Regions from separate parts of the Kitasatospora sp. NPDC098663 genome, predicted to be linked through region 3. Evidence: riboswitches for the same ligand, from Rfam matches in the RefSeq annotation. Region 3 holds a riboswitch; each other region holds the start of a gene.

Region 1 (7,537 bases), on a different contig from region 3:
ACCTGGGCCATCACCCCCACCACCACATAACGCAGGAGGGGCTGTCCCCAACCGGGACAGCCCCTCCACCAACAAGATCTTCAGGAGCCTTCTAGCTGCTGAACTCCTTGACGGTGAAGCGCAGTTCGGGCTGCTCCCAGGGCGTCTTGACCTGCGGCGGGCGGGTGCCCGTGCGCTCGGCGCCCACCTGGAGGTAGAAGCCCTCGGCGGGCGGGTGGGACACCACCTTGATCGAGGCGATCCCGGCGGCCCGGGCGCGCTCCAGCATGTCCGCGATCAGCTTCCGCCCGATGCCGAGCCCCTGGGCCTCGTCGGCGACGAACATGAGGTCCAGTTCGGCCGGTTCGCGGATCATGCCGTAGAAGCCGAGCAGCAGGTCGGTGGTCGGGTCCGAGGCCAGGAACACCTCGTGCCGGGCGACGTACTCGGGGGTGACCCGGTAGCCGTCGATCATCGCCGCGTAGTCGCCGCGGTAGGCGGTGGAGGCTTGGATCAGTTCGGTGAGCCGGTCGGCGTCGGCCGCCCCGGCTCGCCTGATGGTCGTCTCGCTCATGCGGGCGAGTATAGGGGTGCTGACCAGGAGAGACCATTACTTTTCGGCGGCGGACCGGCGGCGGCGGTCGGCGGCCCGCAGGACCAGGACGCGACGGGTGCGGCCGTCCGCGGCGCGGGGGAAGCGGCGGATCTCGCTGGCGACGCGGCGCTCACCGAGCGCGTACCGCAGCGGGTCGAGGTGCCCGCAGCGGAGGCCGTGGCCGTCGTGCAGCGGCTGGACGCGGACCTCGCCGTCCGGGGAGGTCACCCGGACCAGTTCCACCAGGGCGGCCAACTGCCGCTCGGGGCCGAACAGTTCGGGGTAGGCGAAGAGCAGGTAGCCGCTCAGGGTGAGCGCGAAGGCGCCGTCCGCGAACGGCAGTCGCGGCAGCGCGGCGGCCACGTACTGCTGCGGGTGCGCGGCCGAGTCGGCGGCGAACAGCCGGCGGGCCCGGTCCCAGCTGCGCAGGTAGCGGTCCGGCCGGCAGGAGCGCGGTGACGGGTACAGGTGCGGGCGGGCGGCCATCGCGGTGGCCATCGACGCCCGGGCCGCCAGCGCGTGGGCCGCGACCTCGGGAGCGGGGAGCGCGTACGCCGGGTCGGCGGCGATCACCCGGCAGCCGAGCCGGCGCGCCTCGGCGGCCAGGCCGGCCGCACCCCCCGGGCAGTCCAGCACCGGGCCCGGCAGCGCGGCGAGCTGGGCCCGGGTGAGGTCGAACAGGTCGCAGTACTCGTCCAGCGGGCGGGAGGTGACCAGGATGTCCCGGCCCAGGGCGCGCGGGTCGGCGGGGGTGTGTGCGGCGGCCACCCGGCCATCCGAACACGGGTCGGCCCCGCCCGCATCCGGAGCACATCCGGGTGCGGGCGGGGCCGGGGAGACCGACGGGGCCGGGGAGGCGGGCGGGGCCGGGGAGACCGACGGGGCCGGGGAGACCGACGGGGCCGGGGAGGCGGGCGGGGCCGGGGAGGCCCGCGGGGTTCAGCGGCCGAGCAGGCCCTGGGCGGCGGCCCGGTTCACGTTGGTCAGGCCGCGGACCAGCTGCGCGGTGAGGATGATGAGCAGCACCCCGACCAGCGAGAAGCCGGCGATCTGCCAGGCCCCCTCGACGTAGTAGACGTGCTGGACGTTGTCGCTGTCGTAGAAGTCGAAGATCCGGTACCCGCGCCAGGAGGTGAAGGCCGGGAAGACCCACTGGTAGAGCGGGTACAGCGCCATCGCCCAGCCGAGCAGCAGGAACACCAGCGACAGGGCGAAGCTGAGGACCGCCCACGGGAACATCACCACCTGGTAGAACGCGGCCTTCCACCCGGCCGGGTCCGCCAGCCGCGCGGTGATCGCCCCCCAGGTGCCCGGTCGGGTCTGGCGCACCGGCGCCGGGGCGGGCACGTCCAGGGCCAGCATGCCGCGCACCCGGGCCCGCTCCATCCGGCCCATGCCGCGGGCGACGGTGGTCAGGAGGGCGAGGATGGGCAGGCCGAGGACGGTGATCAAGGTGCCGATCCCCATGCAGAACAGCACGATCGAGACGGAGAAACCGATGACCGACAGCGGCAGGCCGGTGAGCGTGTAGCCGATCTCGCGGTAGTAGTGCTTGGAGAACGGCGCCCGCCAGACGGCCGGCGGCTCCTCGGTCCGGTGGGCCCGAGCGGGACGCGGGTCGTCGCCGTAACCACCGAGGACGTCCCACTCGCGGTCCTGCGTGCTTCGGCTGATGCTCATGTCCCGGCCCCGGTCCCTCGTTCTCGACTGCTGATGACATCAGTCTGGTCGAACGGCGGACCGGAGAGGATCCGGAGGCCTGGCGGATCGGGGGTGGGGTTAACCCCCCCGGGCCTGACCCGGCAGGCCCGCCCCCAGGTCCGCGCCGAAAGGTCAGCCGGTCGCGCCGGTCCACTCGTCGGCGAGCAGCGAGTACAGGTACGAGTCGGACCAGGCGCCGCCCTTGTACAGGTCGTGTCGGACCCGCCCCTCCAGCTGGAACCCGAGCCGGAGCAGCACCTTGACGGAGGCCGCGTTGTCCACGTCGACGCGGGCCGCCAGCCGGTGCACGCCGAGGGCCTCGAAGGAGAGCTCGCAGAGCAGGCCGGCGATCTCGCCCGCGTAGCCGCGGCCCCGGACGTCGCGGCCCAGCACGTAGCCGAGGTGGGCGGAGCGGTGCCTGCCGAGGGTGAGGGAGGCGTGGGCGATCGGCGTGGCGTCCGCCGGGTCCTCGGCGTCGTCGCGCCGGGTGACGGCCAGCCGGTAGGTGTCCCGCTCCGGCGCCATCGCCTCCTCCAGGTAGAGCTCGATCTGGTCGGCGCAGGTCTCGCGGTCGCGCGGCTCGAAGGGGAGGTAGCGGGTGACCTCCGGGTCGCCGAACAGCTCGTACAGCGCGTCCACGTCGCCGGCGGTGTGGTGATACTCGCGGATGGCCAGCCGGGGGCCGGTGAGTCGTACGGGGACCATGGCAGCCGACCCTACTCCCGGCCAGCGGTTACCGTTCGAGCTATGAACGACGAAGACCTGCGGCTCGCCCCGCGCACCAGGGCCTCCGACCTGCTCGCCTGGGCGGCGGACGAGGACCGCACGCCGGTGGCCGAAGCGCCGCTGCGCGCGGTGCTGGCCCTGCTGGAGCTGGGCGAGGGCAGGATGCACGACGGCTGGCCCGAACTGACCTCGAACGCGGTGGAGCACCTGCTGTACGAGCGGCTCTACCTGTACGTCCAACCCGAACCGGAGGCGGACCCGCTGGCGTACGGCGCCGCCGTCCGGCTGCTGACCGACCACCAGCGGGCCGCCAAGCGGCTCAACGCCAAGCGCCAGGAGCGGCTGCACGCCGAGGCCGAGTGGCAGGGCGAGGTCGCGGCCGGGCTGCTGCGCCGCGCCGACCTGGTGACCTGGCCCCGGCTGTACGCGCTGCTGCTGCACGCGTACGGGGCGGACGTCGCGGATCCGGAGGCGGTGCGGGAGTGGCTGACCGGCTTCCGGGAGCTGGCGCAGGAGGAGCGGCTGGCCAGGTTCGCCGCACTGGCGCAGACCGGCTGGCTGGACGAGGTGGACGAGCAGGGCTGGAGCCCGACCCGGGTGATCTCGGTCGGCATGGCCACCGACGGCGCGCGCCGGCTGCTGGAGCAGGGCCTGATGCGGCGCAGCTACCGCAACCTGGCCGAGCTGACCGCGCTGGGCCGGCCGATGCCGGACGAACTGGCCGGGGACTTCGGGGCGTTCGAGGAGGCGGCGGTGGAGGCCGCGCTCGACCTGTTCGGGGAGTGGACGGTTCCCGGGCTGCCGCGACTGCTGGTGGAGGAGTTCCCGGACCTCGCGCCGGAGCCGGGGCAGGAGGAGATCGACGCGTACCTGGCCGGGCTGGCGCAGGAGGAGTTCGACGCGCGGCTGGAGGGGCTGGCGGGGCCTGCGCAGGAGGAGTTCGACGCGCACCCGGCAGACCCGGCGGACCCGGCGGACCCGGCCGACCCGGCGGACCCGGCCGACCCGGCGGACCCGGCGGAGCCTGCGCAGCAGTGACGCGGCGAAGCCCCGGCCGCGATGCCTTCTGGTTCCGGCGGCCGGGGCTTCGCGGGTGCGTCAGGGGTTGAGGCCGCGCTGCTCGAACCAGGTCTCCGGGTCGACGGGGGCGCCGCCACCGGGGCGGACTTCCACGTGCAGGTGCGCGCCGGTGACGTTGCCGGTGGCGCCGACCTTGCCGATCTGCTGGCCGGAGGCGACCTTGCCGGAGCCCTTGATGATCGAGGAGAGGTGGCAGTACCAGATCTCGGTGCCGTCGGGCAGGGTCTCGACGATCCGGTAGCCGTACGAGCCGGACCAGCCGGCCGAGGTGATGGTGCCCTGGCCGACCGCGTAGACGGGGGTGCCGGTGTCCGCGGCGAAGTCCAGGCCGGTGTGCAGGTGGGCCCAGTAGCGGGCGCTCTGGCCGTAGTGGGCGGTGAGGTGGTAGTCGCGCACCGGCAGGGTGAGGGCGGCGGCCTTGGCCCGCTCGGCCTCCTCGGCGGCCCGCTTGGCCTCGGCCTCCTTGGCGGCGGCCTTGGCCTCGGCCTCCTTCGCGGCCTGGACGCGGGCGTCCTCCTCGGCGGCGGTGCGCTGGCTGTCGGCCTGCAGCTGGATGCGGGCGGCGAGCGCGAGGCCGGGGTCGGCGGAGAGGGCGACCGGGGTCTCGTCCGGGGTCTCGATGGCCGGGGCGGCGGCCGGGGTGGCGGAGGCGAAGCCGGTGGCGCCCAGGGTGGCGGCGACGGCGGTGACGCCGAGCAGCGGGGAGGTTCCGCGGACCTGACGCGGCATCCGGTGCCGGTTGGTCTCGGCCTCCGGGCCCGCGTACTCGGGGCTGTCCGGGCCGGGGTGGTCGAGGAGCCGGGTGCCTGCTGCTGCGAGGCCGGCCGGGTGTGCCGGGGTGTGCGTCGACGCCACGGAGGCGCGCTCCTTTCCTTCCTTCGCGCCTACCGGGTTAGCTGACGGGTTCGGAGCAGGAAGGTCTCCTACGGCCGGGCCGGAGCCCCGCCGATTCACCCCAAGGAACGTGGTTCCCCGGCTCCCTGACCTGCCCGGAGGCCGGTCGGCGGGATTAGGCGACGGCGCACGGTGCCGTCTGGGTACGGCGTTGAGGACCGCGCTGCGTTATCAAACGTTAATCCTAGGAGGCCCTGATTCCAAGCCGTTCGCCCGGGACGACCGGAGGCGGGCGGGGCGCTCTGAGGCGCGAAGGGCGTTTTGTCCCTCTTGGGCCCCTTGAGCACGCTTGAACACCATTGACGCCGCCTCACGTGATCGGACGTCAACGGACGACCCGCCACCCGGGCGCCCCTCACCAACCTCCCGCGCCACGGGACGGCGAGGACGCAGGGACTTGACGGCTAAGGCTATTAGTCTTAGCTTTATGGCTATCGGCGGCAGCACCGAAGCCCCGCTCCGAAGCCCCGCACCGGCAGCCCTCCGGAGGCCCACCATGAACGCCACCAGCACCCCCACCACCCAGTACCTCGACGTCACCGGCGGCCGCCTCGCCTACGACGACACCCGCCAGGGCGACGGCGCCCCCGTCGTGCTGCTCCCCGGAATGCTCGACACCCGCGCCGCCTACCGGCACCTCCGCCCGCTGCTGGCCGCCGCCGGCCGCCGGGTCATCACCATGGACCTGCGCGGCTTCGGCGAATCCTCGATCGTCTGGGACGACTACTCCCCCGCCGCCATCGCCACCGACGTCCTCGCCCTGCTCGACCACCTCGGCATCGACCGCGCCGTCCTGGTCGGCAACTCCTACACCGGCGCGACGGTCGTCAAGGCCGCCGGCGACGCCCCCGAGCGGGTCGCCGGCATCGCCCTGGTCGACGCCTTCGTCGAGAACCCCCCGCCCGGCGCCCTCATGCGCGGCGCCCTGCGCGTCATGGGCTTCCTGACCGTCCACTCGCCCGCCTTCTGGGGCCTCTACCACCGCAAGCTGGCCTACCCGGGCGCCAAGCCCGCCGACTTCGACGCCTACGTGGCCGGACTCGTCGCCGCCATGCGCACCCCCGGCCGCAAGACCGCCACCCGCGGATACGTCGGCGGGGACTCCGCGCCCATCGGCTGGACCGCGGCCGTCCGCTGCCCCTCGCTCGTCATCATGGGCAGCGAGGACCCCGACTTCCCGAAGCCGGAAGCCGTCGCCGACCGGCAGGCCGCCGCGCTCAACGCACGGAAGGTCATGATCGACGGATCCGGGCACTACCCGATGGCAGACAACCCGCAGGCCACCGCCGACGCCCTGCTGCCCTTCCTCGCCGAACTCGCCTGAGCCCCACCCGCCCGCCTCAGCCCCCTTCCCCCTTCCCCCTTCCACCGACGGAGAGCCCGCACCATGCCCCGAGTAGGACTCACCCCCGAGCAGGTCGTCGACCACGCGCTCGCCCTCATCGACGAGCAGGGCGCCGAGGCCCTCACCCTGGCCGCCGTCGCCGCCCGGGCCGGGGTCGCCACCCCGTCGCTGTACAAGCACGTCAGCGGCGGCCTCGCCGAACTGCGGCGGCTCATCGCCGTCCGGGTCACCGAGGAACTCGCCGACCGGCTCGCCGAGGCCGCCGTCGGCCGCAGCGGGGACGACGCCGTCGCCACCGTCCTGCGCGCCTACCACGCGTACGCCACCGAGTACCCGCACCGCTACAACGCGCTCCCCCAGGCCCCGCAGCCGGACGACGACCTCACCCGCGCGGCCGGGCGGCTCGTCGGGGTGATCATCGCCGTCCTGCGGGAGTACGGCCTCGACGGCGCGGAGGCGATCCACGCCGCCCGCACCGTCCGCTCCGTCGCCCACGGCTTCGCCTCCCTCTCCATCGGCGGCGGCTTCCAGCTCGCCGAAGACCTGGCCACCACCCAGAGCCGCCTCATCACCCTCCTCACCACCGGCCTGCGCACCTGGCCCACCCCCTGAGACGCCGCCCGGCGCACCGGCCCCCCACGACGAACGAACGGCCGGCGCACCGGGTGAGGCGTGCGCGAGAAGTCGGACCGGCCGACTTCCCGTGCGGCGGGCAGGCAGCGGACCTGGGGGCGGTGGGGGCGGACGGGTTAGTGTGGCCGGGCTGACTGGTGGTCATGACAGGGGACCGCCGACCCCTTGGCGGAGGTCCACGTGCCCGCACCGATAGCGAGGGCGCGGCGGTGGTACCTGCGGCTGCTGGACGGGAACGCCCGGGCCGCGCGGTACGCGCTGGGGGTGCTGCTCGGGGTGACCGCGGTGCTGAGCCTGCTGCCGATCGTGCTGCCGTACAGCTGGCCGCCGTCGGCGCTGGTGCTGCCGCTGGTGGTCGGCGGGCTGCTGTTGCGGCGCGGGCAGCTGCTGGTGCTGGTGTGCGCGGCGCTGGCCGGCGGGGTGCTGGGGGCGGTGGTGCGGGATCCGCTCGGGGTGCGGATCGGGGTGACGCTGGTACTGGCCGCGACCGCGGTGACGGTGCTGGCCGCGAACCGGTTCCGGCACCGGCTGGGTCTGCGCGGAACGCAGGGCGATTCGATGCTGCTGGAGCTGGCCGAGCACAC
Region 2 (7,537 bases), on a different contig from region 3:
TGGTAGCTGAACGGTGTGACCAGCGAGATCTCGGCCTCCGACGGCGCGAGCTTGCGTTCGAGTCGGCGTGCGCACTCCAGGCCGGCGAAGCCACCGCCCACGATCAGGATCCGAGGTCGTTCCATCGCTCATCCCTTTGCCGTGCAGGTCGTAACCGCGAAGGCCCCCATTGCTGTCCGCCACACTCGCACGGAGCAGCGGGGGCTGCCACCGGGGTGGGGCGGATGGTGGAGGGGCGGACGAGGGAGTACGGAGGGGAGGAGGTGACGGGTCGGCACCGATAGGCTGTCGTGCGTGCTCCCCGAGGTGACGGCGGTCCGTTATGTGACGCCACTGCGAGAAGGCGGCTCGATGCCGGGCCTGGTCGAGGCCGACGACCGGCGGCTGTACGCGCTGAAATGGGTCGGCGCGGCGCAGGGCCGGAAGGCGTTGGTGGCGGAGGTGCTGGCCGGGGAGTTGGGCCGGCGGCTCGGGCTGCCGGTGCCGGAGCTGGTGACGGTCGACCTGGATCCGGTGCTGGCCCGCAGCGAGCCTGACCAGCAGGTCCAGGACCAGATGCGGGCCAGTGGCGGGACCAACCTCGGGATGGCCTTCGTCAGCGGCGCGCTCAACTTCGACCCGCTCTGCTTCGAGGTGGATCCGGAGCTGGCCGGCCAGGTGCTCTGGTTCGACGCGCTGATCGGCAACGTCGACCGCTCCTGGCGCAACCCCAACCTGCTGGTGGCGACCGGCGGGCTGCGGCTGATCGACCACGGCGCGAGCCTGATCTTCCACCACCACTGGGCGGGCGCCGCCGCCTGGGTGCGCCGCCCGTACGACGCCTCCGACCACGCGCTGCTGCGGGCCCGGCCGGACCTGACGGCCGCCGACAAGGCGCTCGCGCCGCTCGCGGAGGCCGCGATCGAGGGCGCGGTGGCGAGGATCCCGGAGGTCTGGCTGCTGGACGAGCCCGGCTTCGACTCGCCCGAGGCGCTGCGCGCCGCGTACCGCGCCCAGCTGACCGGCCGGTTGGCCGGTCCGCGCGACTGGCTGCCGGAGGTGCCCGCATGACCGAGCCGAGGACGCCCGCGCTGCCGGCCGCCGTCGAGTTGCACGACTACGAGTACGCCGTGATCCGCGCGGTGCCGCGGGTGGAACGCGGCGAGTGCGTCAACGTCGGGGTGCTGCTGTACTGCCGGCAGAACGGGTACCTGGCCGCGCGCACGCACCTGGACCAGGCCCGGCTGCTGGCGCTCGACCCGGTGGCGGACGTGAACGGGGTGCGGCGGGCGCTGCACGGGATCGAGGCGGTCTGCGCCGGGGGGCCGGAGGCCGGCCCGGCGGCGGGGGACAGTCCGGGGCAGCGGTTCCGCTGGCTGACCGCTCCGCGCAGCGCGATCGTCCAGCCGGGGCCGGTGCACACCGGGCTGACCGCGGACCCGGACCCGGAGCTGCGGCACCTGTTCGATCAGCTGGTGCTCTAAGCTCTGTCGACCGGCCGGAGGCTTCGTCGACCGGCCGGCGCTGCAGTTCCGGTCAAGCCGTCGACGGTTGCCGTGGTCAAAGCTTGAGTTGCTGAAGCACTTGGCCGTACGCTGAGCCCATGGGTTCGACAGCGACGACGACCGTACCGACCAACGCCGAGTTGATGGAAGCGTTGGCCGCCGTCGGCGCCGCGTATTTCCAGGACTTCGCGGCGGCCGCGGCCCGGCACGGGCTCTCCTCCTCGCAGGCCAAGGCGCTCGGCGCGGTACAGGAGCCGGTGCCGATGCGGGCGCTGGCCGGACGGCTGGGCTGCGACGCGTCCAACGTCACCGGGATCGTGGACCGGCTGGAGACGCTGCGCCTGGCCCACCGGGAGGCCGCCGCGGGCGACCGCCGGGTGAAGATCGTCGTGATCACGGACGAGGGCCGGGAGATCTTGAACCGCATCCGCGGCGAGATGGCCCGCACCCACCAGGCGTTCGAGGCGATGACCGACGAGCAGCGGATCGCGCTGCACTCGATCTGCGCGCAGGTCCTGCCGGTACTGGCCGGCCGGGCCGCCGCCCAGTGAGCCGACCGGCAACGGACCGCGCCGCGCCCGGCGGGAACCGTCGGGCGGGCCCGGTCGGAGCCGTCCGCTCCGGCCCGGGCCGGAGCCGCCCGATGCGCCGACGTTCCGGCTGACCTCGGCTGTTAGGCTTGCGAAGCGTGAGCGCGAAGCCCCAGATCCCCAATGTCCTGGCCTCCCGGTACGCCTCGGCGACCCTGGCCCAGCTGTGGTCCCCCGAGCACAAGGTGGTCCTTGAGCGCCACCTGTGGCTCGCCGTCCTGAAGGCCCAGCAGGACCTCGGTGTCGAGGTACCGGCGAACGCCGTCGCCGACTACGAGCGGGTGATCGACCAGGTCGACCTCGGCTCGATCGCCGCCCGTGAGCGGGTCACCCGCCACGACGTGAAGGCCCGGATCGAGGAGTTCAGCGAGCTCGCCGGCCACGAGCAGATCCACAAGGGCATGACCTCCCGGGATCTGACCGAGAACGTCGAGCAGCTGCAGATCCGCCAGTCGCTGGAGCACGTGCGCGACCGCACGGTGGCCGTGCTGGTCCGGCTGGCCCGCCTGGCCGCCCAGCACTCCGAGCTGGTCATGGCCGGCCGCTCGCACAACGTGGCCGCGCAGGCCACCACCCTGGGCAAGCGCTTCGCGTCGATCACCGACGAGTTGCTGGTCGCCTTCCGGCGCCTGGAGGAGCTGATCGCCCGCTACCCGCTGCGCGGGATCAAGGGCCCGGTCGGCACCGCCCAGGACATGCTGGACCTGCTCGGCGGCGACACCGACAAGCTCGCCGAGCTGGAGCGCCGGGTCGCCGGGCACCTCGGCTTCGACAACGTGCTGATCAGCGTCGGCCAGGTCTACCCGCGCTCGCTGGACTTCGAGGTGCTCACCGCCCTCGTCCAGCTGGCCGCCGCGCCGTCCAGCCTGGCCAAGACCATCCGTCTGATGGCCGGCCACGAGCTGGTCACGGAGGGCTTCAAGGAGGGCCAGGTCGGCTCCTCGGCGATGCCGCACAAGATGAACACCCGCTCCTGCGAGCGCGTCAACGGCCTGGCCGTCATCCTGCGCGGCTACGCCTCGATGACCGGCGAGCTGGCCGGCGACCAGTGGAACGAGGGCGACGTCTCCTGCTCGGTGGTGCGCCGGGTCGCGCTGCCGGACGCCTTCTTCGCCTTCGACGGCCTGCTGGAGACCTTCCTGACCGTCCTCGACGAGTTCGGCGCCTTCCCCGCCGTGATCGAGACCGAGCTGGACCGCTACCTGCCGTTCCTCGCCACCACCAAGGTGCTGATGGGCGCGGTGCGCGCGGGCGTCGGCCGGGAGACCGGGCACGAGGTCATCAAGGAGCACGCCGTCGCCTCCGCGCTGGCGATGCGTGCGGGCGCCCGCGAGAACGAGCTGCTGGACCGGCTGGCCGCCGACGAGCGGATCCCGCTGGACCGGGCCGGGCTGGACGCGCTGCTGGCCGACCGGCTCTCCTTCACCGGTGCGGCCGGCGCCCAGGTCGCCGAGGTGGTCCGCCAGGTGGAGGCCGTTGCCGCCGCCTACCCGGAGGCCGCCAAGTACGCGCCGGCCGACATCCTCTGACGGCACGTCAACTGACTGAGGGCCCTGCCGCCGATCCGGTGGCAGGGCCCTCGTCCGTGTGGACGTGGCCCGGGTCGAGCGGCGGGGTGGTGCCGCAGGCCCACTCGCAGTCCGGCTCGGCCACCGGACGGTCCACCGGCGCGAGCACGTTGCCGCGGACGGTGGCGAAGGCCGTCAGCCCGCCGGCGACGAGCAGCCCGGCGCAGATCAGCATCGCGGTGCGGAAGGCGGAGTCCACCGCGGACGGCACCCGGTAGGCGTCGCCGCTCAGCCCGGCGAGCGCGGGCAGCGCGGCGACCGCGAGCAGCCCGGCCGCGCGGGCGGCGGCGTTGTTGACGCCGCTGGCGATGCCCGCGTGCCGGACCTCGACGGCGGCCAGCACCGTCGCCGTCAGCGGCGCGACCAGCAGGGTCATCCCACTGCCCATGACCGTGACGGCGGGCAGCACGTCCGCCCAGTAGGAGGAGCCGGGGCCGGTGCGCAGCATCAGCAGCACCCCGGCGGCGCACAGCAGCGGACCGACGGTGAGCGGGATCCGGGGGCCGATCCGCTTGCCGAGCCGCCCGGCGCGCGCCGACAGGGTCAGCATCAGCACGGTGATCGGGACCAGGGCGAGGCCGGAGACCAGCGGGGAGAAGCCGGAGACGATCTGCAACTGCACGACCAGCAGGAAGAACACCCCGCTGAACGCCGCGTAGACGCAGAGGGTGACCAGGTTGACGGCGGTGAACAGCCGGGAGGAGAAGAGGCCGAGCGGCAGCATCGGCTCGGCGGCGCGGCGCTCGACCGCGATGAAGGCCGCGCCGAGCAGCAGGCCGGCCGCGCCGGTGAGCCAGACCGCGGGGGACAGGCCCTCCCCGGCGGCGGTCAGCGCGTAGGTGATCGCGCCGAGGGCGAGCGCGGCGAGCAGTGCGCCGGGGACGTCGAAGCGGCCGACGGCGCTCTCGTTCCGGCTCTCGGGGACGAAGCGGGAGGTGACCGCGATCACGGCGGCCGCGAGCGGCAGGTTCAGCAGGAAGATCCACCGCCAGCCGGGGCCGTCCACCAGCCAGCCGCCGAGGAAGGGGCCGACCGCGGCCGACACCCCGCCGAGGCCCGACCACAGGCCGACCGCCGCCGAGCGGTCGTCCGGGTGGAAGACGGCCTGCAGGATGGCGAGCGAACCGGGGGTGAGCAGCGCCCCGCCGATGCCCTGGACGGCGCGGGCGGCGATCAGCACGTGGATGGTGGGGGCGGCGGCGCAGGCCGCGGAGGCGGCGGCGAACCAGAGCACGCCGATCAGGAAGACCCGGCGCCGGCCGTACCGGTCGCCGAGCGCGCCGCCGAGCAGGATCAGCCCGGCCAGGGTGAGCAGGTAGGCGTTGAGCGTCCACTGCAGGGACGCGAGGGAGGCGCCGAGATCGGCGCCGATGCGGGGCAGCGCGACGTTCACCACGGTGCCGTCGAGCAGCGCCATGCTGGAGCCGAGCACTGTCGCGAGGAGGACCCAGCGTCCCCGTGAGGTGCCCAGGCGCAGTGTTCCTGCTTCGGAGGTGGCCACGGGCCGATCCTGCGCCCGCGGGGCGTACGTGACAAGGGTCACCGGGGGGTGTGTCGGTGGGTGCGCGGTGCGTGAGCGGGTGGGTGCGCAGCGGTGGCGGAGTCGGCGCAGCGTCGTGGATCAGTGGCGCCGGGTAAATGGATTGTGTACGTACGGTGCAGCCGATCATTCGGAGGGTCACCGCAGCTCGGGGGGTCGTTGCCGGTTCAAGTGATCGACATTGCTTCACCCGAACGGATGGGTTTTAGTTCAGCGACCGCCCGGCCAGTCCGGACGGATCCACCGGGTGGAACGCCGAATCCTGCCGCTGCCCGGTGGCTCGCACCGAACTCTGTACGGCAGGAGCGGGGGACCCACAGGTAAGTCGCCGGACCGGAATCGGCACGCTTTCGCGTACCCGGATCCAGGGCCGGCTAGGGGTGAAGCCGCATGTGCGGCCGGGCAACTCCAGCCCGAACCCGACAGCTCACCTCGCAGGCGTCGGAGAGGAAAATTCCATGCCTGCACAGGCTCGTCGTATCGCCCTGCCCCGCGCCGCCCGCATCGGGATCGCCACCGCCGTCACCGGTGTCTCCTTCGCCCTGCCGCTCGTCACCGCGATGAGCGCCCAGGCCCACCCCGCGCCGGCCGCCGCGGTCACCGCCGCCCCGGCCGCCGCCTCCGCCGACCAGGCCCAGGCCCCGTCGCAGGAGAGCTACCGCGTCGTCAGCGGCGACACCCTGTCCCGGATCGCCGACGCCCAGCACGTCGACGGCGGCTGGCAGGCGCTGTACGACCACAACCGCGAGGTCGTCGGCGGCAACCCGGACCTGATCTTCCCCGGTCAGCAGCTCGTGATCGCCGGCCAGGCCGCCCCGGCCAAGCCCGCTGCCCCGGCGAAGCCCGCCCAGCCGTCCGCCCAGGACGCCGCGCCGGCCACCACCGCCGCCAAGCCGCAGGCCCAGCTGGAGGTCAGGACCGAGACGGCCAAGCCGTCCGCCCAGCTCCAGACCCAGCTGCAGACCGCCGCGCCGACCACCGCGGTCACCGCCGTGCCGGTCGCCGCCGCCTCGGCCTTCGTCGCCCCGCTGGCCAACCCGAAGCTGGGCACCGCGTACGGCGTGGCCGGCTCGATGTGGGCCTCCGGCCACCACACCGGCCAGGACTTCGTCGCCTCCACCGGCACCCCGCTGCGCGCCGTCGGCAACGGCGTCGTGGTGAAGGCCGGCAACGGCGGCGCCTACGGCAACGAGGTCGAGATCAAGCTCGCCGACGGCCACTACGCCGAGTACGCGCACCTGTCCTCGATCGGCGTGAAGATCGGTCAGGCCGTCAAGGCCGGACAGCAGATCGGCCTCTCCGGCGCGACCGGCAACGTGACCGGCCCGCACCTGCACTTCGAGATCCGCAACGGCTCGGAGTACGGCTCGGACATCAACCCGGTCGCCTACCTGCGGGCCCACGGCGTCGCGCTCTGACCCGTGCCGGATGTGCCGGACGCGCCGGGTGTACCGGATGTGCCGGATGAGGAACCACCGCTGCTACGAGGCGAATCGACCGCCCGGGATGGTCATGTCGGGTGACCGCTCGACCGGGTGATCGCCGCAGCAGTGGACATGGGCGCGGGACACGCCCAGGCCGGCCCGGCTCGCGAGACTTCTCTCGCGAGCCGGGCCGGCCGCTGTCGTTTCCGGGCCTTCTCGGGCGCGACCGGGGCGAGTCGACGGCTTCGGTGGGCCGGTTCAGAGTCGGTGGGCGGGCAGCCCGTGCTGGGCGGCGGTCAGCAGCTCGTGCATCCGCTGCCCGAAGTCCTCGGTGTCGGCGGCCGGTTCGGGGAAGACCAGGCGGACGTCGCGGTGGCCGTGCGGGTGGTCCAGGCGCAGGACCAGGCCGTGGCGGTCCAGGGCGAGCGGGCGGACCTCCGGGTGCTGGGCGAGCAGGTCCGGGTCGAGCAGCCGGGTGAGGAGGGCGAGGGCGTCGGCGTGGTCGTCGGCGAGGTGGGTGAGCATGGCGGCCTCGTAGCGGGCCAGCGGGTCGGGCGTGGCGAGGGCGAGGTCGTCGGCGGTGAGCGCGCCGGTGCCGTACGGGGTGGAGAGGACGGCGTGGGCGACGTCCACGCGCAGGTGGACGCTGAGGCCGTCGTCGGCGAGGTGGGCCAGGTGCAGTCGGCCGGCCAGGGTGAGGCGGGCGCGGATCCGGTCGCGGACGGCGACGGGGGAGATGTCGGTGACGTCCAGGACGACGGCGAGTCCGTCGGTGGCGCGGGCGGCGGCGGAGGCGAGCGGGTCGCCCAGCGGGGCTCGCAGGCGCAGTCGGGAGCCGTGGACGGAGACCGGGGTGTCGAGGTCGTGGTGCTCGCCGCAGGCGCGGACGGTGAGCGAGGAGGTCGCGCTGAGCAGGCTCTGGACGCGCTCG
Region 3 (7,537 bases):
GGGTGGTGCTGGACGCCGCCCAGCTGACCCCGCACCACCGGGTCTCGGTGCGCGAGCTGGACGTCGACTGGATCGCCTTCTCCGGCCACAAGATCTACGCGCCCTTCGGCGCCGGCGTGCTGGCCGGCCGGGCGGACTGGCTGGACGCGGCCGACCCGTACCTGGCCGGCGGCGGGGCGACCCGGACGGTGGCCCGGGAGAACGACGGCTCGGTGGCCGTCCAGTGGCACTCCGGCCCGGCCCGGCACGAGGCGGGCTCGCCGAACGTCATCGGCGCCTACGCGATCGCCTCGGCCTGCCGGGCGCTGAGCGAGGCGGGCTTCGACGCGCTGGAGGCCCGGGAGCGGCGGCTGATCGCCCGGCTGATCGCCGGGCTGGCGGAGATCCCGCAGGTCAAGGTGCTGAACCTGTTCGGCGCCGAGGCGGCCCGGGTGGGCGTGCTGTCCTTCGTCGTCCAGGGCTGGAACAGCTCGCACTTCTCGGCCGCGCTGTCCGCCGAGTACGGCATCGGGGTCCGCGACGGCCTGTTCTGCGCGCACCCGCTGCTGCGCACCCTGCTCGGGGATGAAGAGGTCTCCCCCTCCGAGTGCGGGGCGCCCGAGCCGTCGCTGCCCGGCGAGCGGAGCCTGAACGCGATCCGGGTGAGCTTCGGGGCCGGGACCCCGGACGAGCACGTCGACCGCTTCCTGACCGCCGTGCGCGAGCTGGTCACGGACGGTGCCGCGTGGAACTACCGCAACGAGGGCGGGCGCTGCGTCGCCACCGTGCAGGTCGACCGGGGGCGTCAGCAGGGCTGAGGGGCCCGGTCGGCGGGGCCCGGTCTGCGGGGCCGGGGGGCCTACTCGTCCAGGCCGAGGGCGAAGGCGGCCTCGAGGTCGTGCTGGGAGTAGGTGCGGAAGGCGATCTGGGTCTCGGTGTGGGCCACGCCCGGGACCTTGTTCAGCCGGCCCGGGATGACCGCGGCCAGATCGTCGTGCCGGCGCACCCGGACCATCGCCACCAGGTCGTAGCCACCGGTCACCGAGTACACCTCGCTGACGCCCTCGATGGCCGCGATGGCCTCGGCGATCTCCGGGATGCGGTCGACACTGGTCTTGATCAGGACGATGGCGGTGATCACTGTTCGGGCTCCTTTGTGGGGTGCCGCCAGCGTATCGGGCGTCAGCCGGGTCGTCTCGGGGGGTGGCTGACCACCGTGCAGGCGTAGAGGAAGCCCGCCGAGAAGCCGATCACGTGGACCAGATAGGCCACCCCGGGCCCGGCCGAGTGGACCGACCACCACTGCAGGGCGAACCAGAGGCCGAGCACCAGCCAGGCCGGGAAGCGCAGCGGCAGGAACAGCAGCAGCGGGACGAGCGTCGTCACCCGGGCCCGCGGATGGAAGCGCAGGTAGGCGCCGAGGACGGCGGAGATCGCGCCGGAGGCGCCGATCAGGACCCGGGTGGAGCCCGGGGAGTGCGCCTCGGCGAGGGCGAAGCCGTACGTGGCCAGGCTGCCGGCGGCCAGGTAGAAGACGGCGAACCGGGCCCGGCCCAGCCGCTGTTCGACGGTGGGGCCGAAGACGTGGAGGAAGAGCAGGTTGCCCAGCAGGTGCAGCCAGCCGGCGTGTACGAAGAGCCCGGTGAGGACGGACAGTGCCGGGTGCTTGCGCGGGGTGGGCGCGGCCGGGCAGCCCGGGGCCGGGTCGGGGGCCTGGGCCAGCTGCTCGGCGGTCAGCGGGCGGCCGGCCAGCACCTCGGCGGGGATGACGCCCCAGCGCTGCTCGTACCGCTGCTCCGCGCAGAGCCGGGACTGGCCGGTGCCGTACAGCGGGTTGAGCCCGGCGGCCGGGCCCAGCAGGAACACCAGGGTGTTGAGCGCGATCAGGGCGTAGGTGACCGCCGGGGCGGGCACGGACGGGTACTCGCCCCGCGCGTCGGTGTGCCCGGGGGCCGTCACTGCCATGGGGCCAAGCATCCCTCCGTGTCGGGCGTGTGACACGGCCTTGTACGGCAGGTGGACTAGCCCGCTCGTTCTCCTGACCGGTGGCCGCGATGGTTGCCTCAGGCAATAGGCTTGGGGCGGGCAATCCCGCCTCCCGCCGCCGACGCCGGGGCTCCGGGGGGAGCGCCTAGCCCACCCAGGGACCACCCGAGAGGACCCCCGATGACCGTCCCCGCCCTGACCGCCGAGACGCGCTGGCGCTGCACCCTGTGCGGAAACCTCACCCGCTTCGACGTGACCCGCACCGCGCGGGTCACCGAGTTCCTGCACTTCGACCTGGCCGGCGAGTCCAAGGTCGAGGAGACCGAGGTGCTGAGCGAGACGATCGAGTCGGTGCGCTGCCGCTGGTGCAACGCCGTGGACCAGGTCGAGCTGGTGGCCCGTCCGGGCGCCGAGAACGCGGAGGCCTCCGCCGAGCAGGGCTGACGCCCGACGGCGCGGGGGGCGGGTGCACGGCGCGCCTGCCCGCCGCGCTGGGACAATACAGACAGGACGCACGGAGCGTGACGACAGGGCGGCGGCCGCGGGCCGTGACCCCGTAGGACCAGGATCGGAGCCGAGGACGTGGTGGACGCAGCGAGGGAGCCCGCCGAAGCGCAGGGGCTTCAGCCCGCTGCGGCCGCGCAGGCGCAGGCCGCCGACGCGGCCCCGTCCGAGCCCGCGGCCGTCGGCGGGGCGGCGGGCTCCGGTGAGGCGGCGGGTTCGGGCGAGGTGGCGCCGGAGCGTGCTGCCGAGAAGCTGGACCGGCCGCTGCCCGAGGGCGTGCGCCGGCGTGTGGTCGGCCTGGCCTCGGACGCGCTCGGCGGGCTGCCGCCCGGCGAGCTGCCGCAGAGCCTGCGCCAGTACGTCAAGTTCACCCCGGCCCGGCGGGCCAAGTACGCGGCCACGGCGCTGGCCGCGGCGCTGGAGTCGGAGCCGGCGTTCCGGGTGCGGATAGCGGAGCGGCTGAGACTGGGCCAGCCGGACCTGGTGAAGGCGTTGGAGTCGGGCAGCGTCCCGGGCGCCGCCGATCCGATGGACGTCGCCGCCGCCGCTTACCTGGTGCGGGCGGCCGGCTGGAGCCGGCTGGTGGCCGAGGCCGGGGAGGAGGCCGAGCGGGCCGGAGCCGAGGGCGCGGCCGCCGAGGCCACCCGGCTGGTGGAGAAGTTGCAGGCGGAGCTCGCCGAGCTGCGGTCCGCCGCCCGGGCGGACCTGGAGCGGCAGCGCTCGGAGTCCGAGGACGTCCGCCGGGAGGCCGAGTCGCTGCGGAAGAAGGTGCGCTCGCTGGAGAGCGACACCCGCCGGGCGCAGGCCGAGACCAGGCGGCTGACCGCCGAGCTGGAGGCCGCGAGGGCGCAGGCGGCCGCCGAGCGTGGCGCCGCGGAGTCCGAGGCGCGGCGGCTGCGGCACCGGGTCGGCGAGCTGGAGACGGCGGCCGAGCAGGGCCGCCGGTCGGCCCGCGAGGGCCGCAGCGTCGAGGACATGCGGCTGCGGCTGCTGCTGGACACGGTGCTGCAGTCGGCTCAGGGGCTCCAGCGGGAGTTGGCGCTGCCGGTCTCCCAGATCCGGCCGGGGGACCTGGTGGAGGCGGTGGTGCCGGGTGCGGCCTCGCCGCACGACGTGGCCCGGCGCGGTCTGGCCGACGACGATCCGGCGCTGCTGGACCAGCTGCTGGCGATCCCGCAGGTGCACCTGGTGGTGGACGGCTACAACGTGACCAAGACGGGCTATCCGACGCTGCCGCTGGAGCAGCAGCGGATCCGGCTGCTGGGCGGGCTGGCGATGCTGGCCCAGCGCACGCAGGCGGAGGTCACCTGCGTGTTCGACGGGCAGGACCTGGACGTTCCGGTGATCATGGCGCCACCGCGCGGGGTGCGGGTGCGGTTCAGCAGGACCGGCGAGACCGCGGACGAGCTGATCCGCCGTCTGGTGCGGGCCGAACCGCAGGGGCGTCCGGTGGTGGTGGTGTCCACCGACCGGGAGGTCGCGGAGGGCGTGCGGAAGGCCGGCGCGCGCCCCGTGGCCTCCGTTCTGCTGCTGAACCGGCTGGCGCGGCCCTGACGGCTGCCGCGGCGGGATGATGCCTGGTCAGCGCCCGGTTTGCGGTGGTGTGCACATCGGGTGAAGCCTGCGGGGGAAGTGGAGTTCACGCCTTCGGGGGAGTGGCAAAACCCGTGGATCTTCCCTAGGGTGTGGCGTCAAACCTATTTTCCGGATTCTCACCTGATCGGGTGAGGCCGATGGAAGAAGGAGCAATTCCCTTGGCCTCCCACCGCCGTCCCAAGCAGCCGAGCCGCGCCCGGGTCTCCGTGCTCACCGCTGCCGCGGCGACCGCGGTCGCCCTCTCCGCGCAGGTCGCCGCGCACGCCGCGCCCCAGCCGAGCAAGAGCGACGTCAAGGCGCAGATCGACCAGCTCCAGCAGGACCAGGAGCAGGCGGCGGAGAAGTACAACGGCGCCAAGGAGCGGGCCGACCAGCTCCGCAAGCAGTCCGACCAGCTGCAGGACAAGGTGGCCCGCAGCCAGGACGAGATGACCCAGCTCCAGACCGGCCTGGCCGGCGTGGCGGGCGAGCAGTACCGCACCGGCGGCATCGACCCGTCCGTCCAGCTGATGCTCTCCTCCGACCCGTCCGGCTACCTGGAGAAGGCGTCCAGTGCCCAGCAGGCCAGCGCCAGCGAGTCCGAGGCGCTCAAGGGCCTGCTGGACCAGCAGCGCCGGCTGGACCAGGAGAAGTCCGAGGCCGCCGCCGTCCTGGCCTCGCTCGACTCCACCACCAAGGACCTGAACCAGGCCAAGACGGACGTCAACCAGAAGCTCAAGGCCGCGCAGGACCTGCTGAACTCGCTCAGCGCCTCCGACCGCGCCGCGCTGCGGGCCCAGCAGCAGCAGGACGACCGCGCCTCGCGCGGCAGCGACCGCGCCGACCTCGGCAGCCTCCCGCAGGCCGGCGGCTACGCGGGCGTGGCCGTCGCCAAGGCGATGAGCAAGCAGGGCTCGCCGTACGTGTGGGGCGCCACCGGCTCGACCACCTTCGACTGCTCGGGCCTGATGGTCTGGGCGTACGGCCAGGCCGGTGTCTCGCTGCCGCGCACCTCGCAGGAGCAGGGCAACGTCGGCACCAGGGTCTCGCTGGACCAGGCCCAGCCGGGCGACCTCGTCATCTACGGCCCCGACCGGCACCACGTCGGGATGTACATCGGCAACGGCATGGTGGTGCACGCGCCGCACACCGGTGACGTGGTGAAGGTGATGAAGGTCGACGCGATGCAGATCAACACGATCCGCCGGGTCTGACGTCCCGACACGCCCGAAGGGCCCGTCCGGGCCTGTGATCCACGCCACCCTCCGACCGGGGGTGGCGTTCGGGTTTTGTCCGCAGTGCGAGTCGCCGGTGAAGAGTGATCAGCTTTGCGTGCGGCGGTGATCACTATGTGTCATATTCACAAAAGAACTTTGGTCTTCTTCCGTCTTTTTTCTGACAAGGATTTGAACGGATCACGGTTCAGTTACTAGGGTCGTGCCCCGAACCACCGCACTCCCGATCGCCCAGCCAGGGTGACGGCGGTGGTTTCCGTCGAGTTCGTGACGCAGCGGGGCGGGCCCAGTGCCTGCCCGACGGGGAGCCCAGCAGTCGGGGGTGCTGTCGAACGGAGCCGGGGAACCACGTTCCTCCGGGGTGAATCGGCGCCAGGTCGGCCGGTGGAACGGTCGTGAGGCGTCGTAGGGCACGCTTCCGGCCCGAACCCGTCAGCTCACCCGGTAGACGGCGTAGGAAGAAGGAGTCCGCCTTCGTGGCGTCCCATCGTCGTCCCAAGCCCGCCAGTCGCACCCGGGTCTCGATCCTGACCGGCTTCGCCGCGGCGGCCGTCGCGCTGTCCGCGCAGTCCGGCGCCCACGCCGACCCGCAGCCGACCAAGGACCAGGTCAAGGAGCAGGTCGACCAGCTCAACGACCAGGCCGAGGTCGCGACCGAGAAGCTCAACGCCGCCCAGGAGAAGCAGCAGCAGCTGCAGAAGCAGGTCACCGACCTCCAGGACCAGGTGGCGCGGCAGCAGGGGCAGGTGACCGACCTCCAGGGCGGCCTGGCCGAGATCGCCGGCGAGCAGTACCGCAACGGCGGAATATCCCAGACCGTCCAGCTGATGTTCTCCGCCAGTCCGGACACCTTCCTGAGCCAGGCCGACACGCTGAACCAGGCCGGCGGCACCCAGAAGGGCCAGCTCAAGCAGCTCCAGGACGAGCAGCGCAAGCTCGACCAGGTGCGCTCCGAGGCCCAGGACAAGCTCGCCGAGATGGAGACCACCACCCAGCAGCTGAAGAGCGCCAAGGACGACGTCCAGGGCAAGCTCAAGGCCGCGCAGGACCTCTTCAACACCCTGTCCGAGCAGGAGCGCCAGGCGATCCGCGCGGCCGAGGAGAAGGCCGCCGCCGAGGCCAAGACGAAGGCCGACGCCGCCGCGAAGGCCGCCCAGCAGCAGGCGGCGGCCCAGCAGGCCGCCGACCGCTCCTCCCGCGACAACAGCCGCACCGACCTGAGCGCGTCGCAGGCCCCCGCCGCGCCGGTCACCAAGCCGAGCGCCGGCAGCTCGCGCGGCGCCGCGGCGCTGTCCATCGCCGCCTCCAAGATCGGCAGCCCGTACGTCTACGGCGCCTCCGGCCCCGGCTCCTTCGACTGCTCGGGCCTGATGGTCTGGGCGTTCAACCAGGTCGACGTCTCGCTGCCGCGCACCTCGCAGGAGCAGGCCCACGCCGGCACCCGGATCGGCAGCGACCTCTCCCAGGCCCAGCCCGGCGACCTGCTGATCTTCTACGGGGACGCCCACCACGTCGGCATCTACGCGGGCAACGGCCAGGTGCTGCACGCACCGAAGCCGGGCGCGTCGGTCCGCTACGAGGCCGTCAGCAACATGCCGCTGACCTCCGTCGTGCGGGTCTGATCCCCGCGCAGGCCCTCCCAGGCCCGGCCTTCCACACGGAAGGCCGGGCCTGCGGCTTTTCCGGTTCCTCGGACGAATGTCCGATTGCGGGTCAAATATTCGGGTTGGCAGGGGTTTGGACTCGGTTGCCCGGACTCGCTAACGTCTGCCACCGGACTCCGCTTCCAGGGCCGCCCGCGTTGGGGCGGCGGCGGGGCCCCACCGCCGGATCGGAGCAGCTGCCGCCATGCCCGTGCACCGTCGTTCCCAACTGCTCGCCCGTGCGCTGGTGCTGACCGCGGCCGCCACCACCGCCCTGGGCGTGACGACGGGCGGCAGCGCCCAGGCCGCCCCCGCCGCGCCGGACACGCCCACCCGCAAGGACGTCAAGGCGCAGGTGGAGCAGCTCTACGGCGAGGCCGAGCAGGCGTCCGAGAAGTACAACGCCGCCCAGGAGACGCAGCAGCGGCTCCAGGGCGAGACGGCCGTCCTCCAGGGCGAGATCGCCGTCGCCCAGGACCAGCTCAACCAGTTGCGCGGCGACCTCGCCACCGTGGCCGGCGCCGAGTACCGCGGCGGCGGCATGGCCCAGACCGCCCAGCTGATGCTCTCCACCGACCCGGAGGGCTACCTGTCCCGGGCCCGCACCCTCGGCCA
Region 4 (7,537 bases), on a different contig from region 3:
GTGGCGGAGTTCGAGCCGCGGGTGCAGCAGCTCACGGACCGGCTGATCGACGGCTTCGCGCAGCGCGGTTCGGCGGACCTGATCCACGAGTTCGCGTTCCCGCTCCCCATCTACGCGATCTGCGACATGCTGGGCGTGCCGGCCGAGGACCAGGACGACTTCCGGGACTGGGCCGGGATGATGATCCGGCACGGCGGCGGTCAACGCGGCGGCGTGGGGCGGGCGGTGAAGCGGATGCGGGCGTACCTGCTGGAGCTGATCCACCGCAAGCGGGCGGATCCGGGTGACGACCTGATCTCGGGCCTGATCCGGGCGAGCGACCACGGCGAGCACCTGAACGAGAACGAGGCCGCCGCGATGGCGTTCATCCTCCTGTTCGCGGGGTTCGAGACGACCGTCAACCTGATCGGCAACGGCACGTACGCGCTGCTGCGCAACCCGGAGCAGCGCAGGCTGCTGCAGGAGTCGGTGGTGCGCGGCGAGACGGCGCTGCTGGAGACCGGGATCGAGGAACTCCTGCGCTACGACGGTCCGGTGGAGATGGCGACGTGGCGTTTCGCGACGCGGCCGCTGTCGATCGGCGGGGTGGACATCCCGGTGGGCGATCCGGTGCTGGTGGTGCTGGCCGCGGCGGATCGCGATCCGGCCAGGTTCTCGGACGAGAACACCCTGGACCTGGCCCGCACGGACAATCCGCACCTGGGTTTCGGCCACGGGATCCACTACTGCATCGGGGCCCCGCTGGCCCGCCTGGAGGGACGGAGCGCACTGGCCACGCTGCTTTCCCGGCTGCCGGACCTGCGGCTCGCGGAAAACCCGGAGAACCTGCGCTGGCGAGGTGGCCTGATCATGCGTGGCCTGCGGGAACTCCCGGTCGAATTCACTCCGGAGACCCGCTCTCCGCACGCGCCTCCGGTCACGCCGACCGACGCTTCGACACGCTGACGGCACGTCTCCGGCGGCTCATGGGGCCGGGTCTGAACCCGTATCAATCCGGACATACCGCCGCCGTTGGTAGGCGATTGACCACGCGCCGTAATTTGTGTGTGATATCGGCGATATGAGCTTGTTATTGGTCTGATGATCTGTCTACTCTCCCTGGAGTTCGCAGCTGCGGACCTCGTGCGCGGAACGCCGAATCCTGCCCGCCGCGCCACGGGAAACCGACCAGACCCTGGGCAGGGGCGGGGGAACCAGGTTTGTTGCCGTTCCCCAACGGCTTGGGGTGAAGCCGCCCGAGCGGAATCGTTTCCGCTTTCGGCGGCCGGGCCACCTCCCGGTCCGAACCCGACAGCTCACCTCGCAGGCGTGCGGAGAGGGACCTCTTCATGCTGTTCGTTGGAACTGGCCGTCACCGTCGTCGCACCCAGGCCGAGAAGGCCATCGCCGTCGCCGGTGTGGCCGGCGTCGGACTCGCGATGCCGCTCCTCACCGCCACCGGCGCCTCCGCCGCCCCGGCCTCCACCTGGGACGCCGTCGCCCAGTGCGAGAGCGGCGGCAACTGGAGCATCAACACCGGCAACGGCTTCTCCGGCGGCCTGCAGTTCACGCCCAGCACCTGGAAGGCGTACGGCGGCACCTCCTACGCCCCGCAGGCCAACCAGGCCAGCAAGGCGCAGCAGATCTCGGTCGCCGAGAAGGTGCTGGCCTCGCAGGGCCCGGGCGCCTGGCCCGTCTGCTCCCAGAAGGCCGGCCTGACCAAGGGCGGCGCCCCGGCCTCCGTGGACACCTCCACGGACGCCAAGCCCGCCAAGCAGCCCGCCGCCAAGCAGACCCAGCAGACGCAGGCCCCGAAGCCCGCCCAGCAGCCGGTCAAGCAGGCCGCCCCGAAGCCGGCCGCCCAGCAGCCCGTCCAGCAGGCCCCGCAGCAGACGCAGCCGCAGACCCAGGGCTTCTCCGGCAAGGCCGGCTGGGACGCCGACGCGAAGGTGTACTGGTACCAGAACAACGGCGCCTGGTACTGGACCAGCCACCAGAGCGTCTACCAGCAGTACGCGGGCCAGCCCGCCGCCCAGCCGCAGTCCGCGCCCCGCGCCGCGCAGCCCGCGCAGTCCGCCCCGGTCGCGCAGTCCGCCGCCGCGCAGGGCGGTCACGACTACACCGTCCGGGCCGGCGACACGCTGTCGACGATCGCCGCCGCCCAGGGCGTGTCCGGCGGCTGGCAGTCGGTGTACGACGGCAACCGCGGCACCGTCGGCGGCAACCCCAACCTGATCATGCCCGGCCAGGTGCTGCACCTCGGCTGAGCGGCCCGGGCCCCGAACGGCCCGCGCCCTGCGGGCGAAGGGGGACGAGTGCCGTCCCCCTTCGCCCGCATTCCCCCGTATTCGCCCGCTTCGATCGGGCAAGCAGGTGAACTACTGGCGGGTAGCCGGGCCACACGCTGAGACGGGACCGAGGCCAGCGCGGCCCCGGGGGCCGGGGCGGTTAGGCTCTGGTCGTAACGACTCCGCAATCGTCCCGCCGGCAGCACCCAACGTCAGCCGGACCCTGCTTCCGCAAGGAGATGCCTCGTGCCGTCCATCGATGTCGTCGTAGCCCGTGAGATTCTCGACTCGCGTGGCAACCCCACGGTCGAGGTCGAGGTCGGCCTCGACGACGGCAGCACCGGCCGTGCCGCTGTCCCGTCGGGTGCCTCCACCGGCGCCTTCGAGGCGCTGGAGCTGCGCGACGGTGACAAGAACCGCTACTTCGGCAAGGGCGTGGAGAAGGCCGTCCTGGCCGTCATCGAGCAGATCGGCCCGGAGCTGGTCGGCTACGACGCCACCGAGCAGCGCCTGATCGACCAGGCCATGCTCGACCTGGACGCCACCCCGGACAAGTCCTCGCTCGGCGCCAACGCGATCCTGGGCGTCTCGCTGGCCGTGGCGCACGCCGCCTCCGAGGCCAGCGACCTGCCGCTGTTCCGCTACCTGGGCGGCCCGAACGCGCACGTGCTGCCCGTTCCGATGATGAACATCCTCAACGGCGGTTCGCACGCGGACTCCAACGTCGACATCCAGGAGTTCATGATCGCCCCGATCGGCGCGGAGTCCTTCTCCGAGGCCGTCCGCTGGGGCGTCGAGGTCTACCACACCCTCAAGGGCGTGCTGAAGGAGCGCGGCCTGTCGACCGGCCTCGGCGACGAGGGCGGCTTCGCGCCGAACCTGGACAGCAACCGCGAGGCCCTGGACCTCATCACCGAGGCCATCCAGAAGGCCGGCTACGTGCCCGGCCGCGACATCGCGCTCGCCCTGGACGTCGCCGCGTCCGAGTTCTACGAGGACGGCGCCTACCAGTTCGAGGGCAAGGCCATCTCCGCCGCCGAGCTCATCGAGTACTACGCCGGGCTGGTCGACGCCTACCCGCTGGTCTCCATCGAGGACCCGCTGGACGAGTCGGACTGGGACGGCTGGAAGGCCATGACCGTCAAGCTGGGCGACAAGGTCCAGCTGGTCGGCGACGACCTGTTCGTCACCAACCCGGCCCGCCTGGCCAGGGGCATCGAGACCGGCACCGCCAACGCGCTGCTGGTGAAGGTGAACCAGATCGGCTCGCTGACCGAGACCCTGGACGCCGTCGAGCTGGCCCAGCGCAACGGCTACCGCTGCATGATGTCGCACCGCTCCGGCGAGACCGAGGACGTCACCATCGCCGACCTGGCCGTCGCCACCAACTGCGGCCAGATCAAGACCGGTGCCCCGGCCCGCTCCGAGCGCGTCGCCAAGTACAACCAGCTGCTGCGCATCGAGGAGATCCTCGACGACGCCGCCGAGTACGCCGGCCGCGGCGCCTTCCCGCGCTTCCGCTCTGCGGAATAGCAAGCACAGCCGCTCCTCGGAGCGGCGAGCACGGTCGCTCCGCCGACCGGTGAGCACGCCTGACCGGTGCCCCGCCGTTCACCCCGTAGGGTGGACGGCGGGGCACCGTCGCGACCAGGAGGGGAACGGGAGATGGCAGGCTGGAGGATCCCGGGCTTGGCGGCCCGGCCTCGCTTCACGAGCCGGGCGACCGTCCTCGTCCTGGTGCTCTGCTCGCTGGTGGCGATCCTCGCCTACCCGACGCGGCAGTTCATCTCCCAGCGCGCCGAGATCTCCGCCCAGCAGGCGAAGGCCGACCGCTCCCGCCAGCAGGTCGAGCAGCTGCGCCGGGAGAAGGCCCGCTGGCAGGACCCCGAGTACGTCAAGGCGCAGGCCCGCGCCCGGCTGCACTACGCGATGCCGGGGGAGACCCCGTACATCGCGGTGGATCCGGCCGGTCCGGCCGCCGCCCGGCCCTCGGCGTCCGCCTCCGCTGCCGCCGCCGGTCCGGCCGCCTCCGACGGCGCGCCGGGCGGCTCGGCGCGGGCCGCCAAGCCCTGGTACGCCAGCATCTGGGACTCGGTCGACGCCGCCGACACCACCGACGCCGCCGCCCCGGCCCCCGCCTCCCCCCGTCCGCTCCCACCGTCCCCCGCTGGAGACACCTCCCCCCATGACCACTGAGAACCACCCCGCCGTCTCCGACGCCGACGTCGCCGCCATCGCCGCCCAGCTCGGCCGGGTGCCGCGCGGCCTGCGCGGCGTCGCGCACCGCTGCCCCTGCGGTAACCCGGACGTCGTGGAGACGGCCCCCCGACTGCCGGACGGCACGCCGTTCCCGACGCTGTACTACCTGACCTGCCCCAAGGCCGCCTCGCTGATCGGCACCCTGGAGGCGGACGGCGTGATGAAGGAGCAGACCGCCCGGCTCGCCGAGGACCCGGAGCTGGCCGCCGCCTACCAGAAGGCGCACGAGGACTACATCGCCCGGCGCGACGCCATCGAGGTGCTGGAGGGCTTCCCGAGCGCCGGCGGCATGCCGGACCGGGTGAAGTGCCTGCACGTGCTGGTCGGCCATTCGCTGGCGGCCGGCGAGGGCGTCAACCCGCTCGGCGACGAGGCGATCGGCCTGCTGGAGGACTGGTGGGCCAAGGGCCCCTGCGTCTCCCCGGCCGAGGTCGAGGCCGCCGGTGCGCGGGTCGCCCGCAACCGGGCCAAGGACCATGACCACCAGGCCGTGATCGAGGCCAAGCAGCAGAAGGCCGCCGAGCGCGCCGCGAAGAAGCGGGCCGCCGAGGAGTCCGACCCCGGGGAGTCCGCGTGAGCATGACCCGGGTGGCCGCGATCGACTGCGGCACCAACTCGATCCGGCTGCTGGTCGCCGATCTGGACCCGGCCACCGGGGAGATCACCGACCTCGACCGCCGCATGATCATCAACCGGCTGGGCCAGGGCGTGGACCAGACCGGCCGGCTGCACCCGGACGCGCTGGCCCGCACCTTCGCGGCCTGCCGCGAGTACCGGGAGGTCATCGCCGGGTTCGGAGTCGGCCCGGAGCGCACCCGCTTCGTCGCCACCAGCGCCTCGCGGGATGCCGAGAACAGCGACGAGTACGTCGAGGGCGTGCGCGCGATCCTGGGCGTCGAGCCCGAGGTGGTGAGCGGCGAGGAAGAGGCGCACCTGTCCTTCGTGGGCGCCACCAAGGAGCTGACCGGCGGCCAGTTCCCGGCGCCGTACCTGGTGTTCGACCTCGGCGGCGGCTCGACCGAGTTCGTGCTGGGCGGTGCGGACGTGCAGGCGGCGCGCTCGGTGGACATCGGCTGCGTCCGGCTCACCGAGCGGCACTTCGGCGGTGCCGAGCTGCCCTCGCCGGAGCAGATCGAGACGGCCCGGGCGCACGTGCGGGCCGAGCTGGACAAGGCCGAGGAGGTCGTCCCGCTGCGCGGCGCGGCCACCCTGGTGGGCCTGGCCGGGACGGTCACCACGGTGTCCGCGATCGCCCAGGACCTGCCGGCCTACGACTCGGCGGCGATCCACCACTCGCGGATCGGCCGGGAGCGGGTCGCCGGGATCGCCCGCGAGCTGCTGGGTGCCACCCACGCCGAGCGCGCGGCCATCCCGTCGATGCACCCGGGCCGGGTGGACGTGATCGCGGCCGGCGCGCTGGAGCTGCTGGAGATCATGGAGCGGACGGGCGCGGCCGAGGTGGTCGTGAGCGAGCACGACATCCTGGACGGCATCGCCTGGAGTATGGCCTCCTGACCTCCTGCGGGCCTTACCCGACCGGCCCCGGCACCCCTTTCGGGGGTCCGGGGCCGGGGCGCGCCCGGACCGGTGCGGGAAAGTTCGTGAATTTCTTCACATGGCGATCCAGTCATTCGCCGCACCTGCTCGCCCGCTACGTCCGAAATGTGGGACCGAAGGTCTGCTCGCCGTGACGACCCCTGGATCGCAGGTCAAGCCTCGGTTGAGGTTTGAAAATCGAAATCACGAGCGGGAACCCGGGCACCGTACGGATCGTTGCTGCTCAGCAGGGTGGTATTCCGGCGTGCGCTCGCGAGGGGGCGCCCGGGACCGTGAGCCGACGCGCTGGGCCCGGATTTGCGGCCGCGCAGTGTAGCACGGGGTGTCCAGAAGCTTGTGACCGGGCTCACGAAGGCTGCTCCGGACGGTGCTGGATACTTTCGGATATGAGCACCACGGAGCGTCCTCGCATCCTCATTGTCGGCGGTGGTTACGTCGGCCTGTATGCCGCGATGCGCATCCTCAAGAAGATGCGTTACGGCGAAGCGACCGTCACGGTCGTGGACCCGCGGTCGTACATGACGTACCTGCCCTTCCTCCCCGAGGCGGCCGGCGGCAACGTCGCGCCCCGCAACCTCGTCGCGCCGCTGCGCAGCGCCCTCAAGAAGGCGGAGGTGCTCACCGGTGCGGTCACCGGTGTGGACCACGCCCGCAAGGTCGCCACCATCCAGCCCGCGGCCGGCGACAGCTACGAGCTGCCCTTCGAGTACCTGGTCGTCGCGACCGGCTCGGTCTCCCGCACCTTCCCGATCCCGGGTCTGGCGGAGCACGGCATCGGCATGAAGACGGTGGAGGAGGCCATCAGCCTCCGCAACCACGTCATGGCCCAGCTCGACAAGGCCGAGTCCACCGCCGACGAGGAGGTCCGCCGCAAGGCCCTGACCTTCGTCGTCATCGGCGGCGGCTTCGCCGGTGTCGAGACGATCGCCGAGGTCGAGGACATGGCGCGCGACGCCGCCAAGATCTACAAGACCGTCAGCCGTGACGACATGCGCTTCGTCCTGGTGGAGGCGGCCAACCGCATCCTCCCGGAGATGGGCCCGGACCTCGGTCTGTGGACCAAGGAGAAGCTCGAGGAGCGGAAGATCGAGGTCTACATCGAGACCTCGATGGACTCCTGCGTCGACCAGCACGTGGTGCTGAAGAACGGCCTGGAGATGGACGCCTCCACCATCGTGTGGACGGCCGGCGTGAAGCCGAACCCGGTGCTGGCCAACTTCGGCCTGCCGCTGGGCCCGCGCGGCCACGTCGACACCGCGCCGACCCTCCAGGTCCAGGGCTTCGACTACGTCTGGTCCGCCGGCGACAACGCCCAGGTCCCGGACCTCGCCTCCGGCGAGGGCGCCTGGTGCCCGCCGAACGCGCAGCACGCCGTGCGCCAGGCCGCCGTCCTCGGTGACAACGTCATCTCGGGCATGCGGGGCTTCCCGCAGAAGAACTACGAGCACAAGAAC

What was found. Region 3 has a riboswitch for cyclic di-AMP ahead of ACIQVZ_RS00055 (NlpC/P60 family protein). Riboswitches for the same ligand answer to the same signal wherever they lie in the genome.
Region 1: linked by a shared signal. The riboswitch ahead of ACIQVZ_RS28280 (M23 family metallopeptidase) and the one ahead of ACIQVZ_RS00055 (NlpC/P60 family protein) in region 3 are both predicted to bind cyclic di-AMP.
Region 2: linked by a shared signal. The riboswitch ahead of ACIQVZ_RS12405 (LysM peptidoglycan-binding domain-containing M23 family metallopeptidase) and the one ahead of ACIQVZ_RS00055 (NlpC/P60 family protein) in region 3 are both predicted to bind cyclic di-AMP.
Region 4: linked by a shared signal. The riboswitch ahead of ACIQVZ_RS19760 (transglycosylase family protein) and the one ahead of ACIQVZ_RS00055 (NlpC/P60 family protein) in region 3 are both predicted to bind cyclic di-AMP.

The regions. Positions count from the first base shown of each region.
Region 1 is NZ_JBIWAP010000029.1:96,541-104,077, reverse strand. Features, by position in the region: gene ACIQVZ_RS28305 (GNAT family N-acetyltransferase) at 92-553, opposite strand; gene ACIQVZ_RS28300 (hypothetical protein) at 590-1,342, opposite strand; gene ACIQVZ_RS28295 (sensor domain-containing protein) at 1,514-2,254, opposite strand; gene ACIQVZ_RS28290 (GNAT family protein) at 2,408-2,980, opposite strand; gene ACIQVZ_RS28285 (hypothetical protein) at 3,023-4,039, shown strand; gene ACIQVZ_RS28280 (M23 family metallopeptidase) at 4,100-4,936, opposite strand; cyclic di-AMP (ydaO/yuaA leader) riboswitch at 4,949-5,107, opposite strand; gene ACIQVZ_RS28275 (alpha/beta hydrolase) at 5,472-6,299, shown strand; gene ACIQVZ_RS28270 (TetR-like C-terminal domain-containing protein) at 6,363-6,932, shown strand; gene ACIQVZ_RS28265 (PP2C family protein-serine/threonine phosphatase) at 7,134-7,537, shown strand, end outside.
Region 2 is NZ_JBIWAP010000009.1:162,490-170,026, reverse strand. Features, by position in the region: gene ACIQVZ_RS12435 (NAD(P)/FAD-dependent oxidoreductase) at 1-125, opposite strand, end outside; gene ACIQVZ_RS12430 (HipA family kinase) at 295-1,050, shown strand; gene ACIQVZ_RS12425 (DUF3037 domain-containing protein) at 1,047-1,463, shown strand; gene ACIQVZ_RS12420 (MarR family transcriptional regulator) at 1,583-2,035, shown strand; gene purB (adenylosuccinate lyase) at 2,173-3,603, shown strand; gene ACIQVZ_RS12410 (MFS transporter) at 3,611-5,143, opposite strand; cyclic di-AMP (ydaO/yuaA leader) riboswitch at 5,456-5,638, shown strand; gene ACIQVZ_RS12405 (LysM peptidoglycan-binding domain-containing M23 family metallopeptidase) at 5,641-6,600, shown strand; gene ACIQVZ_RS12400 (DUF2470 domain-containing protein) at 6,865-7,537, opposite strand, start outside.
Region 3 is NZ_JBIWAP010000001.1:11,164-18,700, reverse strand. Features, by position in the region: gene ACIQVZ_RS00085 (aminotransferase class V-fold PLP-dependent enzyme) at 1-797, shown strand, start outside; gene ACIQVZ_RS00080 (Lrp/AsnC ligand binding domain-containing protein) at 839-1,120, opposite strand; gene ACIQVZ_RS00075 (rhomboid family intramembrane serine protease) at 1,162-1,944, opposite strand; gene ACIQVZ_RS00070 (hypothetical protein) at 2,146-2,409, shown strand; gene ACIQVZ_RS00065 (NYN domain-containing protein) at 2,695-4,023, shown strand; gene ACIQVZ_RS00060 (NlpC/P60 family protein) at 4,224-5,258, shown strand; cyclic di-AMP (ydaO/yuaA leader) riboswitch at 5,596-5,745, shown strand; gene ACIQVZ_RS00055 (NlpC/P60 family protein) at 5,756-6,901, shown strand; gene ACIQVZ_RS00050 (NlpC/P60 family protein) at 7,128-7,537, shown strand, end outside.
Region 4 is NZ_JBIWAP010000016.1:175,134-182,670, forward strand. Features, by position in the region: gene ACIQVZ_RS19755 (cytochrome P450) at 1-945, shown strand, start outside; cyclic di-AMP (ydaO/yuaA leader) riboswitch at 1,156-1,323, shown strand; gene ACIQVZ_RS19760 (transglycosylase family protein) at 1,329-2,246, shown strand; gene eno (phosphopyruvate hydratase) at 2,514-3,800, shown strand; gene ACIQVZ_RS19770 (septum formation initiator family protein) at 3,957-4,463, shown strand; partial or broken gene ACIQVZ_RS19775 (DUF501 domain-containing protein) at 4,435-4,956, shown strand; gene ACIQVZ_RS19780 (Ppx/GppA phosphatase family protein) at 5,106-6,041, shown strand; gene ACIQVZ_RS19785 (NAD(P)/FAD-dependent oxidoreductase) at 6,470-7,537, shown strand, end outside.